DNA from 3 places in the Chryseobacterium lathyri genome. Region 3 is predicted to be linked to each of the others. Evidence: riboswitches for the same ligand, from Rfam matches in the RefSeq annotation. Region 3 holds a riboswitch; each other region holds the start of a gene.
The links. Region 3 has a riboswitch for S-adenosylmethionine ahead of LC418_RS04700 (alpha/beta fold hydrolase). Riboswitches for the same ligand answer to the same signal wherever they lie in the genome.

Region 1: it holds a riboswitch for S-adenosylmethionine, as region 3 does, so the genes downstream of both, LC418_RS03935 (SusC/RagA family TonB-linked outer membrane protein) here and LC418_RS04700 (alpha/beta fold hydrolase) in region 3, are expected to answer to the same signal.
Region 2: it holds a riboswitch for S-adenosylmethionine, as region 3 does, so the genes downstream of both, LC418_RS00845 (TonB-dependent receptor plug domain-containing protein) here and LC418_RS04700 (alpha/beta fold hydrolase) in region 3, are expected to answer to the same signal.

Annotation. Positions count from the first base shown of each region.
Region 1 covers NZ_JAHXYG010000001.1:863,679-868,654, forward strand. The annotation lists gene LC418_RS03930 (hypothetical protein) at 583-1,830, shown strand; SAM riboswitch class I at 2,113-2,209, shown strand; gene LC418_RS03935 (SusC/RagA family TonB-linked outer membrane protein) at 2,293-4,976, shown strand, end outside.
Region 2 covers NZ_JAHXYG010000001.1:184,150-189,125, forward strand. The annotation lists gene LC418_RS00840 (APC family permease) at 1-1,160, opposite strand, end outside; gene LC418_RS00845 (TonB-dependent receptor plug domain-containing protein) at 1,168-3,588, opposite strand; SAM riboswitch class I at 3,686-3,794, opposite strand; gene LC418_RS00850 (alpha-amylase family glycosyl hydrolase) at 3,897-4,976, opposite strand, start outside.
Region 3 covers NZ_JAHXYG010000001.1:1,015,579-1,020,554, forward strand. The annotation lists gene LC418_RS04695 (MGH1-like glycoside hydrolase domain-containing protein) at 1-2,367, opposite strand, end outside; SAM riboswitch class I at 2,555-2,661, shown strand; gene LC418_RS04700 (alpha/beta fold hydrolase) at 2,719-3,657, shown strand; gene LC418_RS04705 (ACT domain-containing protein) at 3,659-4,976, shown strand, end outside.

The sequences.
Region 1 (4,976 bases), 150 kb from region 3:
AATTTGTATTAAATAAAATAAGTTAATGAATTCTGGTAATTCATTGTGTTAGTATTTTGGTTTTCAAAGGTATATAAAATTTAAATCATTTTCAAGATTGTGATTTATCGTTTTATTTTTTGATTTAATAATCAGGATAATTTTGCGATAGAATTGTACCCGAAGATGAATCAGATGAATTCCTATGTTTTATTAAAAAAATTACCCTGTATTTTGATGCTGGCAGGATTTCTTTTTGCACAGGATGGGAAAGATGTTGGTTCTGCCGGGAACAAAAGTATTGAAAAAAATATAAAGGAAACCGTATACACCTTAGAGATAACAGTCACTTCAGGATTTGAGAAACGGGCAAATGTATATTTGATGTCTATAAAAAGGTATTGTAGGAAAATTCTCTTATGGAAAAGAGGAACTGTTTTTTTGAAAATCTTATTCTCTCATTTTTCCTTGACCGTACTTCTGTATGGAGCCTCCGCCCATATGTCCTTGAAACCATAATATTCGTATAAAACTCAAATGATAATGCTTGAAACAGAGCTCCCAAAAATCATTTGTCAACTTTTTAATTAAAAACAATTCAAAATGAAAAAAAAACTATCGGTATTTTTAATGATTATTTCGGGTTTATTTTATTCTCAGGTTGGGATTAATACTGCAAATCCACAAGGAACTTTCCATGTGGACGGCTCAAAAGATAATAATGCAACTGGGTCCCCAACGGCTGTACAGCAATCCAATGATTTTACGGTGACATCATCCGGAAGTATAGGAGTTGGCACTACAGTACCTGATGCATCTGCAATTCTGGACATTAATGTGGATGGGCTTGCGGTTGGAAGTAAAAAAGGACTTCTGGGACCGAAGGCAGCATTGACCTCTCAGACTGATCAGGTTACAATACCTTCACCGGCTGCAGGACTGCTTGTGTATAATTTAGGAACCGGAGGGCTTGGTTATGTAGGCTATGTATTCTGGAACGGTACGGAATGGAGAACATTTAACAATGGCTCTCTTGCTCCCGGAACATTAGGTGCTATTACCTGTAACGGAGTTACGCTTTCACCGGGAACCTATACTGCCGGAACACCTTATACAGGGACAATGACTGTTCCTTATACCGGAGGAAACGGTGGCGTTTATCCTGCGCAGACTGTAGGGCCTGTAAATGGGCTTACTGCAACATTAGCTGCAGGGAATTTCAATGTAGGATCGGGAATTCTTAGCTATACGGTATCGGGTGTGCCTACTGTTTCCAGTCCTACACTTACCACTTTTGCCATAAATATCGGAGGACAGAGCTGTAGTGCAACAGTGGGGGCAGGAGCAGTGATTGCTCCTGGGGAGCTGGTATATTACCATTCTTCAATTCCGCGTAAAACAGCCTCATTTCTTTTAAGCCAGTTTCTTAATGATCTTCCTATAATCAACAATACTTTTAGAGTTGATGCTTTCATTACTTCTCCCAATGCATTTGATTCCAGTGGGGCGAGTACGAATTTTGATCCCCGTCTCTATAATATCACGGCGGCCAACGCAAAAGTATGGGTTTCTGAAGTATCGACCCATACCGGTGACTCCCATGGGGGCAATCTATTGGTCTTTCCAAATAATTATGCCCAGTTTGATGATGGAGTTTATCTTACCTATGGTAGAAACGAAACAGTAACTTTTGACATTACTACTGCGGATAACAAATGGTATAGAGTCTATTATGCACTGCGTATAGATAATAAATCTTTTACCAGTGCAGGTAATGGGAATACTACTACGGATTCCAATAATTTAGATAATACGTTGGAAGTTTTTGTATCCATCCAGAGGCTGTATTAATTTGATTTAAAAGTAAAATCTAAAATTTGATTTCAAAATAAAAAATGACGCTGCCACTGCCAGCGTCATTTTTATATTCCGGATACGCATCGGATAAAATATCAATTCAATTATTATTAATGATATTTCTCATATTTAACAATTATGTAATATTTGTAAGTGCTTGTTTATTGGGTTTTTAAATAAAAATTAAGTTGATTTTTGGAAATATTTCATAATAAAATTTAAAGTCTACTTGTTTTGTAGACTAATTGTTTTTAGATTTGCAAACATATTTCGATCGGCTTATAAAGAAAGATGGAGGGAACTGACCCTGTGAAATCTTAACAACCTGCCCTGAGCAAGGTGTTACATTCAGCCTATAAAGGAAAAATAAGCACATGGTTTATCGTATTGAGCGATGCCCTTTGCTGTCTTTTCTGCAAAGGGCAAGTTTTTAATATATGATAAATAAAATTGATTATGATTAGTAAGAATTTAATTAATTCTAAAGTTTGGATTCCACCTGTTGCTGTATTTTTCTTAGGAATAATGGGCATACAGGCTCAGACCCAAACTAAAAAGGATACGGTTAACGAAAAGGAAATCGATGAAGTGGTTGTCATTGCTTATGGTAAGGCTAAAAGAACAAGTTATACCGGTTCAGTAGCTACCATATCCAGTGATAAAATCAATAACAGACCGGTTACCAATATTACAAAAGCGCTGGAGGGGCAGGTTCCGGGAATTCAGGCAGTAAGTGCCTCAGGACAGCCGGGTTCTACTGCTTCTGTGAGAATAAGAGGGGTTGGCTCCATAAGTGCTTCAAGTGATCCGTTGTATGTGGTAGACGGAATTCCTTTTGATGGAAACATCAATTCCATCAGCCCCAATGATATTGAATCCATCAGTGTTTTGAAAGATGCAACGGCAAGTTCATTATATGGTTCAAGAGGAGCTAACGGGATTATTATCATCACAACAAAATCTGGTAAGAAAGGAGAATCAAGAATCAATTTTAATATCAGTCAGGGATTTTCCAGCAGAGCGGTAAAGGATTATAAGCAGGTAAGCACGGATCAATATTTTCAGCTGTATTGGGAAGCATTGAGAAACGGGTATAAATCGGGACAGATTACTTCTCAGCAGGCAGCACAGATGGCGAGTGATAACCTGACAACTGCTTTGGGAATCAATCCTTACGGAGCCGGTTTTCCCAACCCTGTAGGTACTGATGGAAAGCTTGTTCCCGGAGCAAAAGCATTGTGGAATGATGACTGGAGAGATATTCTTCAAAGAACAGCTTCCAGAAGCCAGGTGGATTTTGATATCAGTGGAGGCAGCGAGAAAAGCAATTATTTCTTTTCATTAGGATATCTTGATGATAAAGGAATTGCTATAGAATCTGGATTTCAAAAATTTTCCACAAGGTTAAAAATCAATTCTGAAGTAAAGAAATGGCTGAATGCAGGTGCTAATTTAAGCTATACCAACAGTATTCAGAATGCGCCGCCGTCTTCAGATTCGAGAACAGACAATATCATTAATGCGGCAAGGGTAATTCCGTCTTTCTATCCGTATTATGAAAGAAATGCAGATGGAAGCTATGTGTTGGATGCTGGAGGAAATAGAATTTATGATTTCGGGAAATACCGGCCTACAAGTGCATTGCAGAATCAAAATGCAGCGGCAACACTGCCTCTGGACAAGAACGAGAATAAAGAAGACAATTTCTCAGGAAAAGGATTTTTAGATTTTACTTTCCTTCCGGAACTGAAATTTAAAACCAGCTTTTCTGTTGATTTGGTGAATTATAATGGTCATTACTATTCAAATCCTCTTATCGGAGAAGGCAGTGAGATCGGTGGCTCTGTAACGAAATCAAACAGTAGAACATTATCTTATACAACCAGTAATATTCTGACTTTCGATAAAAAGTTCGGCAAACATCATCTTAATGTTTTGGGAGGGCAGGAATTTTACAAATATGATTACCAGACGATATCCGGTTCCAGAAGCCAGTTTTCGCTTCCTTATTATTATGAACCTGATGCAGCTGCTTTATTGGGAAGCTTCAGTGGAAACAGCGACAAGTTTTCGTTGTTGAGTTTCCTGGGAAGAGCAGAATATGATTTCAACAATACTTACTTTTTATCAGTATCTGGAAGGGCGGACGGCTCTTCAAGGTTCTTTGCAGATAACCGATGGGGGAAATTCTGGTCAGTTGGAGGTTCATGGAAAGTTTCAAATGAAAATTTTATCAAGGATTTAAATATATTCAACCAGTTGACACTGCGAGCAAGTTATGGCGGCCAGGGGAATGATAAATTAAGAAGACCTAACGGATCCTCCCTTTACTATGCTTATCAGGAATTGTATAAATTTTATAATAACCTTGGTGAGCCGGGGACTGTTCTGGAAAAAGTACAGACCAATGATGTGAAATGGGAAACCAATCTTAATTTAAACGTAGGTCTTGAATTTGCCGTTCTTAATAACAGGGTGAAAGGGAATATAGAATATTTTAAACGTAAGAGCCAGGACCTTTTGTTTAATATGCCGGTTGCCCCATCTCTGGGAATCAGTGATTTTCCTTTTAATGTAGGAACAATACAGAACACAGGTTTCGAATTTTCACTTTTCACAACACCGGTTAAAAATGATAATTTCCAATGGAATGTGGATGTTAACCTAAGTACTCTGACCAATAAAATAACAAAGCTTCCTAAAGGATCTGTCATTACAGGAACCAAACGTCTTGAAGTAGGTGGTTCTATTTATGATTTCTTTATTCCTGAATGGATGGGAGTAGATCCTTCCAACGGAAAGCCTCTATGGAGATACATTTACCAGGATGCGAATGGAAATACAGTGGACGGCACCACTTCCGAATATGCAAAAGCAACCAAAACAGTACAGGGATCCGCGTTGCCTAAAGTAATGGGAGGAATTACCACGAGTATTGCTTATAAAAACTTTGATCTTTCAGGATTGCTTACATTCAGCATTGGAGGGAAAATCCTTGATACGGATTATACATCATTAATGTCTAACGGAAGCGCCGGGGGACGTGCATGGAGTGCAGAAATGCTGAACAGATGGACTCCGGAAAATCCCAATACCGATGTTCCTGCGTTAAGTACAACAACGAATAACTGGACTTCCAC
Region 2 (4,976 bases), 830 kb from region 3:
ACTGCAGGAAAAATGTAAAATATATTGGATTTAAATATTTTCCGCTGGTCTTTTTTAAGAAAGAAAACCGTCGAAATAGAAAGGCTGGCAAACAGCTGAAGAATAAAAGCGGTATACACAAAGATCTCTTTAAAACTTCCTGTCAGAATGATCACTGAAGCAATCACTGCATGAGCAAAAATAGCCCTTACGGGAATTCCTTTTTTATTATTGACAGCAAGTGATCTCCACAAATGGTTTTCTTTCGCAAAAGCCTGTGTAAGTCTTGAGCCTACCCATAAATAGCCACTGATGGTAGCAATCAGCTGTAAGGCAATAAAAACATTGACGATTTTCCCAAAACCGCTGCCCAGCATATTCCCTGCGGCTTCCCCCATAACATCTTCTTTCCCTGCCAGCTGGCTTACAGATGCATGTTTCAGCATGATAAAATTGACCAGCAGATAACTTACTGTGACAAAAACAGTTCCCACAATTAAAGCTTTAGGAAGATTTCTCTGAACGTCTTTTATTTCTCCTGCAATGTAAGAAGCAGAATTCCAGCCGGTATAGGAATAGGTAACAAAAACCAGGGATGTAGCAAAAGCTGGAAGCATAATCTCGTTCTGCCAGCTGTCAGTGAATTTCAGGCTGTTTCCTATCTCAGATCCTGAAAGCACAACGCCAAGAATCACCAGTATAATAATAAAAGCAATTTTGATAAAGGTAAAAAAATTATGAAACCTGCTTGATGTTTTAAGGCTGAACGATAAGCTCGCTGCCACAAGAAAAATGAAGCCTATGGCAAAACCGTTTCCAAAAGTATAATTAAACGCTGAAAGGTATTTTGACATTGCCAGTGCCGCCAAAGCAACAGGCGCAGAAAACCCGATGATAAGAGAAATCCAGCTCACCAAATAGCCAAATACCGGATGATAAGTTTCTTTAAGATAAATATAATCTCCGCCGTTTCCTTTAAAATAAGATCCCAGCTCGGCATAGCAAAACGCTCCGAACAGGGCTAGGATTCCGCCGATGATCCACAACAGGAAAATACTGTAGGTGTTGGTAATATCAGACAGCTGAAAGCCTAACGTGGTGAATATTCCTGTCCCGATCATATTAGAGACAACAATTGCGGCAGCCGTTTTCCAGCCAATCTGATGTGTAGCAGTACTCATTTAGCAGTTAAAAATTAAAATTAAGTCTTCCGAAGAAATAACTCCCCAGCGTTCCCATCTGGACCGGCGCATATTTAAACACTCCATAGTATGAATTTTCATAGATCTGAAGGTCCGGAAACACATCAAAGGCATTATTGGCTCCTATGGTAAGATTAATATTTTTCGTTATATCATAGCCTACACTCACATCTGTAACCACTTTAGGAGAGAACTTCTGAACTTTTCCAAATGGGTAGCCATCTCTTATGACCTGGCCAAAATACGTATTTCTCACCATAAAATTGAATTTTCCAATTGCATAATTCAATCCTAAGGAAGCTTTTGTCTTAGGAGAAAGTGTTTCGATGATATTGATCTGGTCAGGACCGAAATATTCATCCTGGGAAGGCACTAAGTTTTCAGGAAAATGGAAATCTGTGATCTTGGTTTCTGTATAATTTCCTGCCAGATTGATATTTAAATTTCCTCCGCCCAGTTTCCAATCATAAGTGATAACAACATCTACTCCTTTTGTTTCTGTGTCTACTGCATTAGCGAAGAATCTTCCGCTTTCTACGTCGTACTGGGCCAGTCTCGGATCTTCGATATTACTGGTGATCACTATTCGGTCTTTTACTCTGATCCAATATCCGTCAACTGTTACAAACAGCCTGTTGGCAGGTTTCAGGGTAAGGCCTGCACTGGCATTGACTGATGTTTCTTGTTTTAATTGATCAAATCCAAGCGCTCTGGCTGCATCACTGTCATTCCTGAAAATCCCTTTGGTTACAATTCCCGATCCTGAAGTGGAGATGTCGGCATAGGAATTATTAAAATACTGCTGCTGAAGCGATGGAGCCCTGAAGCCAGTTCCTACTGATGCCCGTATTGCATAATCTTTTACAAATTCATATCTCACGGCCAGTTTTCCATTCAGTGTATTTCCAAAATCTGAATAATTTTCAAATCTTCCTGCCAGATCTATGTTCAATTTTTTAGCGATATCATAAGAAACATCAGCATATACGGCTGTTGAATTCCTGGATTTCTTTAAAGCATTGTCCGGAGAAAAACCGATAAATGATTGTGAGCCGCCATTCCCCTCCACGGTAGATCCGGGAACCGCAGGATTTCCATTGATATCATACCGGGTGTAGGAAGCTTCATCTCCCGGTTTGATCTCGTACTGCTCAAAACGGAATTCTCCCCCAAATGCTATATTAAACTGATTCAGATTTTTAGAAACATCAAGATTCACCGTGTTCTGAAGAAAGCTGTGCGCTCCTGCATAAAAGCTCGTTGGAGATTTCGCCCCTAAAGATGCATTATTGGTATTGTCTACATTATAATTGAAAGTATTGCTTCCGAAAGTATTACTTACATCAAGCAACCAGTTGTTAACATTATATTTTGCCCCTACAGCATAAGAAAAGTCGTAAACCTGCGAGTTCAAAGAGGCCTGAAATCCGTTTGGATAGATAGAAGAAACTACATTATCTTTTTCTCCGGGAAGCCTTCTGAAACCGAAGCCTTTTCCTTCTTTAATACTGAAACCTCCAAAGGAATACAGCTTAAAGCTTTCACTTAAAGGGTATTCAGAATTAAAAAACAACTGGGCCTGCCTGATTTGTGCATCCCCGATCTGAAAATTAAAGTCATCCCTGGTAAGGCCTCGTTCTCTAATAATCTGATCATCAGCAGCTCTGGCCGCGATAGGATCATTAGCAAATTCATAGGCAAAATTATCTCCGAAAATGTCCAGATCATGATTTTGAGTTCTTGTGGTCTTTCCTCTGTGGCTCAATTGCAATGAAAGGTTTATATAACTTTCCTTTTTCCCAAGAGAAGATCCGTAATTGATTCCGGCCTGATAGGTTTCACCATCATTTCTTCCGCTAATTCCATAGGATGCTGAAGCTGATGCTCCTATATCTTTCTTAAGAATAATATTGACTACTCCTGCAATGGCATCAGAACCGTATTGTGCTGCTGCACCGTCTCTTAACACTTCTATCCTGTCAATAGCGATTATCGGAATTGTACTGAGATCTGTTCCTACAGAGCCATTTCCAACGGTATTCTGATAATTGACCAGTGAAGTGGTGTGTCTTCTTTTCCCATTGATGAGTACCAAAACCTGATCCGGCACCATTCCTCTCAAGGTTACGGGATCAATATGTTCTGTCCCGTCAGAAGCTGACTGCCTTACAGAATTAAATGATGGAATCACATAATTCAGCAGATCCTGAACCGTCGTCTGTGGCGCAGATTTCTGTAGCTTTTCTATATTAATAACATCTACGGGAACCGGTGTTTCCAGTTTTGTCCTTTTCGTATTGCGGTTTCCTACGATAATTATATCTTCGATCTGATTTCCTTTTTCCTGTTCCTGTGCGTTCACCAAAACAGCTCCCAGGAGTATAACAGACAGGCTTAATTTTTTCATCTTTGTCCTTGTAAATTAATCATAAATATTCCCCACGGACCTCATCCGCAGCTATAAAAGACTTCAAGAAATGGAATTGTTGTCAGAATATTGACTTTTCTCATCTTCCCCAAACTGGGTTGGAATTAGCACCTTTACACTTTTTAGAGTCGTGCAGGTTGCTAAGGTTTCATAGGGCCAAATCCCTCCACCTTTCTTGATAAATCTACTGCAAAAGTAGACTAATATTTTTAATTGGCAAAAATTAGATTTATATATTCTGTAGTGTTTTATAAAAAAGAGGGACGATGTTTATCGTCCCTCTTTTGTTATTTAATAATCATCTTCTGAATGGCAGTGCCTGTTTCAGACCGTAGATGAACCAAATAGGTTCCCGGCGGGTAATTCGCTTTCAATTCATAAGTTCCGTTTTCGGTATTTAATTTAATGGAATCCAATTTTTTACCGCTCATGTCAAAAATAACAATCTCTCCGTTTTTGGCTTTATGATATATTAATTTTGCCACACCGTTTTTCACAGGATTATCTGCAATCTGAAGCGAGAGTTTATTCGCAGCATTTACATCAGATGTTGACAGTGCCCCTGCGTAATTTCCAAAAATTCTGAACTCTCCCGGTTGTAAGGTAATAGGAGCTGTTGTAGAAGCAATATTAGAAACAGAGTTATCCATCAGGTTCTGCCACTGCCCTGTATAAGGGAAGTAAGGAACAACATTTTGAGCGGCAGTGGTATAATTCGCCAAAACTACCACATTCTTCATTCCTGCTATTGAATTGTCATATACATAAATTCTGGTGATCAGGCCTTCAGGATCGTTGGTAAGATTGTTAGACTCTACAGTATATGTTTTGGATTTGAAAACCGGATAAGTATTTCTGATATTGATAATTTTAGCCCAGGTATTATACACTGCTTTTCTGTTGGCGTTGGTATCATATCCTAAAGTAAAGGCAACAGGTTTTTCATCTGTACGGCATCCGCTGCTGATTGTACCGTCTGCACATCGGTTGATGCTGAATTCATAGCCCAATTCACCAAACTGCCAGATCATTTTCGGGCCTGGAATGGTAAAGAATGTTGCTCCGAAAGTTTTCATTCTTTCAAGAGCAGTGTTCAGATTGGTAACGTTGTAACTTCCATTAACCGCACCATACGCAAGGTTTTTAAACATCAATCTTTCTTCATCGTGACTTTCCCCGTATCCTACAGCATGCATATTGGTAAAGCCGTGAAGACTGTGGTTCATTCTGTCATAGTTACTGTTTTCCTTATAGCCCATTGTGTTTTGGTTGTAAGGCTCAGTCTGCTTATTCCAAAGCATTACCCCTTTTCCTTCGGCAATTCTATAGTTGGCCCACTGCTGCTCTTCAGCATCGGTTCCTAAATG
Region 3 (4,976 bases):
CTCACCACTTCCGGTAGGGAATTCTACCTTTAAGCTGTTGCCATAATAAAAATGAAAACGCTGTAAACTTTCCACGATCAGGAAATTGATTGGAAACCAGATAGGTCCTCTCCAGTTACTGTTGCCACCGAACATCCGGCTGTCACTTTCTGCAGGCGTATAATACACTACATTTTCCGTCCCGTGAACTGAGAATACAAACGGATTTTCCTCATATACTTTTGACATAGCGCGGATTCCGTAAGAACTTAAAAATTCGTTCTCATCAAGCATTCTTTTTAAAACCTTTGTCAGTCTGTTCTTACGCAAAATGCTCATCAGGTGCTTTCTTCCCTGTCCTTCCTCATCCCAGTGGGAAACCAGTTTCGTAAGTTCAGGTTTGTTCTTTAATACCCAGTCCATTCTTGCCTGAAAATTAGGCATTTTTTCCAGTAATTTATGATCTACAATTTCCACGGCAAACATCGGGATTAATCCTACGATGCTTCTCAATTTTAAAGAAACACTATCCCCGTTACCAAGCTGCAGCACGTCATAGAAAAAGCCGTCCTCTTCATTCCATAAACCTTCCTTGCCTTCACCCAGATTTTCCATAGCTTCTGCGATATACAGATAATGTTCAAAAAACTTGATGGCCATATCTTCGTATACCTGATAGTACTGAGCAAGCTCCATAGCAATCCGCATCATATTAAGAGCGTACATAGCCATCCAGCTTGTTCCGTCAGCCTGTTCAAGATGTTGCCCATCCTTCAGCTCCATATTACGGTCAAAAGCACCAATGTTATCCAGACCAAGGAATCCGCCGCCAAAAATATTGTTACCGCTTTTATCCTTTCGATTCACCCACCATGTAAAATTCAGAAGAAGTTTCTGGAAAACCTTTTCAAGGAATAAAAGATCAGGTTTGCCATTTTGCTTTTCATCAATCTTAAAAACACGGAAGCATGACCATGCATGTACCGGTGGATTTACGTCGCTCAGGTTCCATTCATAAGCAGGAAGCTGCCCATTCGGATGCATATACCATTCCTTTGTTAAAAGCAGAAGCTGCCCTTTGGCAAACTCTCCGTCGATGATAGAAAAAGGAACACAGTGAAAGGCAAGATCCCACGTTGCATACCAAGGGTATTCCCATTTATCAGGCATGGAAATGATATCCTTATTGTGAAGATGGTTCCATTCTGTATTTCTAACATATTCATTGAAGTTTCTGGGAGCTTCGTAGTTTGGATCGCCCTTCAGCCACTTTCCTACATTATAATGATAGAACTGTTTGTTCCAAAGAAGCCCTGCAAATGCCTGCCGCTGAACATTCCTTTCATCTTCATTCGTCGTTTCGCTCTGAATCTCATTGTAGAACTCATCCGTCTCGGCAATTCTGGTATTGAAGATCTCATCAAATTGATCAAAAGGTTCATCTGTTTCATCGGGACATAGCCTGAAATCAAAAATTTTGGACTGTCCTGCTCCAATCATTTCATCAATAATAAAAGATGCTTTGGTACCCCTTTTTTCAGGATTTACCGTATTACTTCCATAAATGATATGATCATTTATTCCATCTTTAAAATAGGTGTTTCCCGGATAAGGAGCTCCATATAATTTTGGGGTATTGGTTTCATTTTCACAGAAAGCACTTTTAGCCGCAAGATTTCTTGAATAGAGTTTTTTAATCGAAATGCTGTCATGGTTAATATCAATACATCCGTCATAGGAAGCATTCATTTGGCCCTTATATGTATTGTAACCCCATTTCCAGTTATTTCGGAACCAGGCAGTTGGAGCTATAACGATGGGAGCATCCTGCCGGCTTCTGTTGTGAACTGTTACTCTTGCAAGAATATCATTGTGGTCTCCCTTACAATATTCAATGAAAATATCGAAATATTCATCGTTATTAAAAATTCCCGTATCAAATATCTCATATTCAGGTTCCTTTTTGCTTCTCCTGCCATTTTCAGCAACAAGATCATCGTAAGGAAATGCATTGATCGGATATTTATACACCATTTTCATATAGCTGTGGGTAGGTGTATTATCTAAGTAATAAAAGAGTTCTTTGATATCCTCTCCGTGATTACCCTGAGGATTGCTTAAGCCAAAAAAGCGCTCTTTTACAATTTTATCTTTTTTGTTCCAAAAGGAAAAGGCAAAACAGAAAATCTGCTTTACATCGGAGATTCCAGCGATCCCTTCTTCGCCCCATCGGTAGGCATAACTTTCTGCATTATTATGGTTGGCGTAATGCCAGGCATTTCCGTTCGGGCTGTAGTCTTCGCGTACATTTCCCCATTGCCGGTTGCTGACGTATGGACCCCAGTTTTTCCATTTAGAATCTTGTAATCTTTCTTTTTCAACAGTCATATTTCATCACTTTTCAAGTACGAAGTTAGTTTTTTTGAAAAATAATTCCAATTCCTTCCGCCTGAAGAATTATTAACATAGCCTTGAAACACTTATTATTACACGGTTTTTTAATATTAAATATTTTTTCTTTTAAAATTTAAAAGAAAAGACTTATCTTTGCCGAGCGTTCATTCAAATATTGAAAATGTTATCAAGAAAGGTTGAGGGATTAGACCCTATGAAACCTTAGCAACCCTTTGTGCAAGCAGAGAAGGTGCTACGTTCTACCAATTTATTTTGGACAGATAACTTACTGAAGTTCTTTTCAGCCATTCCTGTGGCATTTTCAATTGTATTAAAATAATAGAATTGAAAACAGAACTAAACTATATTAATCTTTCGTATCGAACCCATTCCCAGAAGGAATACCATATCCCGTTGACTTATCAGATCTTCGGGAAAGACCTGTTTACAGCACCTGTTATATTGGTAAATCATGCTTTAACCGGAAATTCAAATGTTTCCGGTGAAAAAGGATGGTGGAAAAAGCTGATCGGTGAAAATCAGGTTATTGATACGACTCAATATACCGTTCTGTGTTTCAATATTCCCGGAAACGGATATGATCATTTTTTAATTGACGAATACGAAGACTTCACGCCTTCAGATATTGCAGAAATATTTCTGAAAGGGCTTGAAGCTTTACATATCAAAAATCTGTATGCCATTATCGGAGGTTCACTCGGAGGAGGGATTGCGTGGGAAATGCTTGCCAAGCAACCACAGTTGGCGGAGATCTTTATTCCTATTGCCTGCGATTTTAAAACGCACGACTGGCTTCATGCGCAGTGTCTGGTTCAGAAATTTTTACTGAACGGAAATGATGAGCCCCTGCAGAAAGCAAGAATTCATGCTATGCTGTGTTACAGAACACCTCAGTCCTTAAATGACAGATTTCAAAATAGATACGATCAAAAAAATCAGCGGTTAGAGTCCGAAGATTGGTTGGTTTATCACGGAAATTCATTAAACGAAAGGTTTAGTTTAAAATCCTATAAACTGATGAATCACTTGCTGATGAATATGAACACTGAAGAAGAGCAGTTAACAAAAATCAGCGCCCGAATGCACTTAATTGCAGTAGACACAGATTTATTTTTCCCCGCTTCAGAAATTCGAATGTGCTTTGAGCAGCTGAAAGAGAAAAAGAAAGAGGTTTTCTATCATGAAATACAGTCAATTCACGGGCATGATGCCTTCCTAATGGAATACGAACAATTAAATACTATCATAAAAAATATTTTGTAGAATGAGAAATGCTAACGAAATAAAGTTTTTAAAGAACAGATCAATCATCAAATTTGAAGGAGAAGATTTCCTGGGCGAAATCGGGATCGACGGAAGAATTTTTAAAGCGCTTACTTTGGCGCGCATCAGTGTAGGAGTGATCTCCCAACAGGCTATTGAAAACGGAATATCTATTCTGGTAAATGAGGCCGATGCAGAAAAAGCAGTGACTTGCCTGATCGATGAGTTTGAAGCAGAAAGGAAATCAGGAAAGGTTTCACAGATTTACAGCATCAATAATGTTTCCGTACTTGGGTTTGTGGCGGAAGATTTCAATAAAGTACTTGCAGAATTAGCCAGAAATAATGTCTTTCCACTTCTTCTCAACCAGGTTGCGGCCGAAAAGAGAGTGAATATTGTCGTTACCTCTTCCCAGGATGAGAAAACGAAGAATATCATTGAATCCGAAATTTTCAAAAAGCCTAAAACCGTTCACTTGGCAATCATTGGTCACGGAAATGTAGGGAAGACTTTAATAGAGCAGGTTTTACAGTCTTCTGAAGAAATCAAAAGACGTAAAAAAATAGATCTTAAAGTGGTTGCAGTAGCCAATTCAAGAAAAATTGCATTCAATAAAAAAGGTTTTAATACAAACTGGAATGATGAGATTTTAACAGCAGAACATCCATCAAATGTTGAGGAATTAATCAACTTCTCAAAGGAAAACCAGCTGGAAAACCTGATCGTGGTAGATAATACGGCAAGCAAAGATTTTGTGAAAAATTACCATGCACTGGCTGAAAATGGCTTTGACCTGGTTTCATCCAACAAAATTTTCAATACTCTTCCAATAGAAGAATACCGTAAACTAAGATATACGTTGAGCAAAAATAACAGACGTTATCTCTATGAAACCAATGTAGGAGCAGGCCTTCCATTGATTGATACCATAAAACTATTACACCTTTCAGGAGAAAATATTACAAGAATAAAAGGAGTATTCTCAGGATCGTTGAGCTATATTTTTAATAATTTCTCTGTGAGAAACGATAAATTCTCAACCATTATTGGAGAGGCGATGGAAAAAGGATATACAGAACCTGATCCGCGTGAAGACCTTTCCGGAAATGATGTCGCAAGGAAACTTCTGATTCTGGCCAGGGAATTAGATTTGATCAATGAATTCCAGGATATCAATATTCAAAATTTAATTCCTGAAAACCTTTTGTCCGTAGATAAAAATGAATTTATCTCAAGACTGGATGAACTGGATGAAGAATATCGGAAAATTAAAGAGGGCCAGGAGCCAGGACATGTGCTTCGTTATGTGGGCGATCTTC